DNA from 2 places in the Terasakiella magnetica genome. Region 1 is predicted to be linked to the other one. Evidence: riboswitches for the same ligand, from Rfam matches in the RefSeq annotation. Region 1 holds a riboswitch; the other holds the start of a gene.

What was found. Region 1 has a riboswitch for glycine ahead of gcvT (glycine cleavage system aminomethyltransferase GcvT). Riboswitches for the same ligand answer to the same signal wherever they lie in the genome.
Region 2: it holds a riboswitch for glycine, as region 1 does, so the genes downstream of both, MTBPR1_RS15630 (glycine cleavage system protein H) here and gcvT (glycine cleavage system aminomethyltransferase GcvT) in region 1, are expected to answer to the same signal.

What each region holds. Positions count from the first base shown of each region.
Region 1 covers NZ_FLYE01000003.1:21,327-23,800, reverse strand. Annotated here, with positions in the region: gene MTBPR1_RS04135 (peptidoglycan-binding domain-containing protein) at 1-453, shown strand, start outside; gene MTBPR1_RS04130 (hypothetical protein) at 518-1,075, shown strand; glycine riboswitch at 1,142-1,237, shown strand; glycine riboswitch at 1,241-1,356, shown strand; gene gcvT (glycine cleavage system aminomethyltransferase GcvT) at 1,425-2,474, shown strand, end outside.
Region 2 covers NZ_FLYE01000047.1:14,420-16,893, reverse strand. Annotated here, with positions in the region: gene gcvP (aminomethyl-transferring glycine dehydrogenase) at 1-1,040, opposite strand, end outside; gene MTBPR1_RS15630 (glycine cleavage system protein H) at 1,057-1,383, opposite strand; glycine riboswitch at 1,549-1,638, opposite strand; gene ccoG (cytochrome c oxidase accessory protein CcoG) at 1,801-2,474, opposite strand, start outside.

The sequences.
Region 1 (2,474 bases):
GAAGCTTTCATCATTGCCAAGGCCGTTAAACTGCCTTTTGCCAAAAACTATGCACTGTCTAATATTGCCCAGACCTACATTCAGATTGTGAGTGATACACGCCAAAGCAAACATGCTGATCAAGCCTATCAAATCCTTGATATGATCAGTGATGATCGTATCAAGGCGCGCAATCTGTGGGATTTGGCCTATGCCTCAAAGCAACATGATTTTGCCTCTTCTTCTGCAGATTTACAACGCGAGGCCGATGAGGCTATGGAAGAGATCAAAAGCGTTTTTTCACGGGTCTGGGTATTAGGCGATCTGGTCAAATTCCACCAAAAGGCCGGAGATATAAAACAAGCCCAAAAAGCCTTTATGATCGGGCTACAATCCGCCAAGAGCTTGACCAACCCATGGGCAAGATCGCGCGCCTTGGCAAAATTTGGTGCATTAGCCCATAGCTTGGATTGATTGATCGATCTTTTATGGGTATGTTGCCCTGAAAGAATAGTTACTTCATGGAGTCTTTAAGTCGATGAAATTTGCAAAATTCACGCTAGTGGCATCAATCCTGTGCCTTGGCCTTACAGCCTGTGACTCCATGAAAATCTGGCGCGCAGAAAAACCAGAACCCTGCCCGCGTGTCACCGTCTTAAAAAATGCAGCTGAGCTGACTAAATTTAAAGAAGGGCCGGGTCGTGATTTGATCGACGTTCTTTTTGAAGCCAAAGTCACCAATGTGCTGAGCCAATGTTATTATGATGTGGATTATGACACCCGCGCCGGTGCCATCACCGCCCAAGTTGCCCCTGTCATTGCCGCAAAACGCGGGCCTGCTGATCAGTCACGCTCAGCTGAGCTCAGCTATTTCATTGCCGTGATTGATGATAATAAAAAAGTCCTGCAAAAAAGCACCTTCCCCATGAAACTAGCCTTTCCCGGTAACCTGACCCAAAACGAAGTGCGCGATGAACCTGTTGATCTGACCATCGTTACCAACGGCGCAACCGATGGATCGAACTACGAAATCTATATCGGTTTTCAGCTCAGCCGTGAAGAAATGGCCTATAACCATCGCCAAACACAACGCTAAATGGGTTTGCAATAATTCATTAATTGACCCTTGCCCTGCCCGTCTGTAGAATAAGCCCACATCATATGACCCCATGCGGGAGAGAGGCGACAAGATATGGTCGCCCGCCGAAGGAGCAAGCGCCCCTGCTAAACTCTCAGGCATTTGGACCGCTGGGCGATGAGACTCTGGAAAGTGGATTGCACGTTTATATGCCATCCCACCGACGAGGAAACCCTACACGCATAGGCTCGTGTATTTGAGCCAAGCTGTGGGGGAATCTTTCAGGTTCCATGACAGAGAGGGGCCAAGTGCTGGCGCATTTTTGCCAGTGTGAATTGGTCTCGTCTCTTCAAGAAAGGAACCTCCCTTGAGCGATGATTTAAAAACAACTCCTTTGCACGCGCTTCATATTGAGCTTGGCGGCAAGATGGTGGCTTTTGCAGGTTATGATATGCCTGTGCAATATCCCCTTGGCGTTAAGAATGAACATCTCCATACCCGCAAGGCTTGCGGCCTTTTTGATGTCTCCCACATGGGTCAAGCCCTCTTAAAAGGCGATGATGTTCAAAGCGCGATTGAAACACTCACGCCTAGTGAGATTAAAGCCCTGCCTGTTAATGGTATTCGCTATTCATTACTGATGAATGATGAGGGTGGCATTCGTGATGATTTCATGGTGACCAATCGCGGTGATCACCTTTATTTAGTGGTTAATGCCGCCTGTAAAGAAGCCGATTTCGCCCATATTGAAAAAAGCCTGCCCAACCATAGCCTTGAGCTTTTAGAAGACCGTGCGCTCTTGGCCTTACAAGGACCAAAAGCGGCTGAAGTGCTTAACCGTTTTGCTCCCGGTATTGATCAATTGATCTTTATGAATATGGCGGAAGTTGAGGTTGCAGGCATCCCGTGCTTGGTGTCTCGTTCCGGCTATACGGGTGAAGATGGGTATGAAATTTCCGTACCTGAAGCACAATGTGAAGAACTGGCGCGCAAACTCTTAGGGGAAGATGAAGTCGAAGCCATCGGCCTTGGTGCGCGTGATTCCTTGCGCCTTGAAGTGGGCTTATGCCTCTATGGCTCAGACATTGATACCACGACCTCCCCCATTGAAGGGTCCCTTAACTGGGCCGTGGGTAAACGCCGCCGTGAAGAAGGCGGTTTTCCCGGTCATGACGTGGTGATGAAACATCTGAATGAAGGTGTTTCGCGCAAACGTGTGGGTATCAAACCATTGGGTCGTGCGCCTGCACGTGCACATACCGAAATTGCGGATCAAGACGGTAACATCATTGGTGAGATCACCTCAGGCGGCTTTGGGCCGAGCTTTGAAGGGCCGATCGCCATGGGGTATGTCAAAAAAGAATTCTCAAAAATTGGAACAGAAATTAATCTGATCATCCGCGGCAAATCTGTGCCT
Region 2 (2,474 bases), on a different contig from region 1:
TACATAGACGCCATGACAGCCAACAACGCTTGGGCTGTACACACGTTAGAAGTGGCTTTTTCACGCCGGATATGCTGCTCGCGTGTTTGTAAAGACAAACGATAGGCTTTATTACCACGGCTATCAATTGACACACCGATGATGCGCCCCGGCATAGAGCGTTTATAGGCATCACGTGTTGCCATGTAAGCTGCGTGTGGACCACCAAAACCCATAGGCACGCCAAAGCGTTGGGTTGAACCTACTGTAATATCAGCCCCCATTTCACCCGGTGCTTTTAACAGCGCCAGCGCCATTGGGTCTGCGATCATCACAGCCAGTGCTTTGTTTTCATGCAAAGCCTCAATAATGGCGGTAAAGTCACGCACATGACCGTATGTACCGGGATATTGAAAGACCGCCCCAAAGACCTCTTCTGCATTCAGGTCCGTATCAGGGTTACCGACAATCACTTCAATCCCAATCGGCTCAGCACGCGTTTTCATCACTTCGATATTCTGAGCATGACAATTTTCGTCAATAAAGAATGTCTTGGATTTTGATTTTGAAGAACGCTGCGCCATAGTCATGGCTTCTGCCGCAGCCGTTGCTTCATCAAGCAAGGATGCATTGGCAATATCAAGGGCGGTTAAATCACAAACCATGGTTTGGAAGTTCAACAATGCCTCTAAGCGACCTTGGCTGATTTCTGGCTGATACGGTGTATAAGCCGTATACCAAGCCGGGTTTTCAAGGATATTTCGCAAGATCACAGGCGGTGTCATGGTGCCGTAATAACCCTGACCAATCAATGAGGTCAGCACTTGGTTTTTATCAGCAACCTGGCGCAAGTGATAAAGCGTATCGCGCTCAGAAAGGGCCTCACCCCATTCAAGAGGTTCAGACTGACGAATATCAACCGGAACGGTCTCATCAATCAGACTTTCAAGGCTATCAGCACCAACCACTTTAAGCATATCGTTCATTTCAGCCGGAGACGGGCCGATATGGCGGCGGTTTGCAAAGTCATAGGGTTGGTAAGATGTCGGTTTAAAGGTCATCTATAGATCCTTTCTATTAAGCTATCAGAGCTTGATAAGCATCTGCGTCCATCAAGTCATCGAGTTGTGAGGCATCGAAAAATTTAATCCTGCATAGCCATGCATCGCCTTTAGGGCTTTGATTGACCAATGGGGGATTATCTTCGAGTTCTGCGTTCGCGGCAACAATTTCACCACATGCGAGGGGATAAATTTTACTTAGAGCTTTCGCGCTTTTAATTGCGCCAATATCTTCAACACGAGCAATAGAGAAAAGCCCCATTGAGCTCAAATGTGCATAATCGGCTTCAATCAATAGATTGCTATGATCAGAATATTTTTGACGTTGGTGTAAATAATCCAACAAAAGGCACCTTCCTAATCAAACCATACTGGCTTGGTTAAATGATGCCCCCTCTGTCCTGCTTACCTGAGATAGTGCCCGATTTAACAGTGCCAATTTGACACTACAATTTTCAGACTTAACCTTCGGCGGATCAGGTCTTTGCCTGATCTCTCTCCAGAGTCTCATCTTCCTGTAGTACATGTGCCTGAGAGTTTCCGGGGCGGTTGCTCCTTCGGCGACAACTTGTAACGTTGTCTCTCCCACAGGAATTTCATGAGAAATTGATATATAAGGTGAACAAAAGGCCAAAACCCTGCTCACCGTCTCTACGGTAAGTGAAACGTGACAAGAATGTCAAAAACTTTTTCAAGCCATATGAAAATATTGCAACGAGACCACCCACATTATTTCGCAATACATACATCCCTTTTTTCTTCAAGAAGGGCCGTGAAAAACAGACCTGACTTGAGTTGCCTCATGGCTTGTTACATCCAGCACTTCAAAGATTAAAGGCTGGGAATCCTCCGTCACAGAGTTTGCTTTAACATAGACCCTAAAGGTCACAACGCTTGCTGCTTCAATGTTAAAATCAGTTCCCTCTTGCCCAACCAGCTTTAATTCTGGCTGGAAGTCACCTTGAACATTAAGGCGCAAAGTGCGTTTTTGATCTTCTTTATTGAGAATACGCACCGTATAAGCGTTTTGAATGTCACCGGAACTGAGCCTTACGTAAAACGGTGCACGGTCTTTAAGCACGGTTAGTTTCGTCATCTCACGCGCAGAAAAGCCCCAGAGCGTTAACACGGCTGTAACAAGCAGAATACTAAGATAAACAGAGCTTCGCGCCCTTAATAAAGCTGGCTTGCTCAGCTCCACGGGCTTTTGGCCCGCGCGCTGTGCAATATGATGCTGAGAATCGTAAGAAATCAGCTTTTTAGGCAGTTCAAACTTTTCCATCATGCTATCACAGGCATCAATACAGAGCCCACAACCGATGCAGCCCATCTGGTTACCTTCGCGAATATCCACCCCCGTTGGGCAGACCTGAACACACAAAGTACAATCCACACAATGACCACGATTGGTAAAGTCCCGCTCTTTACCCGGCT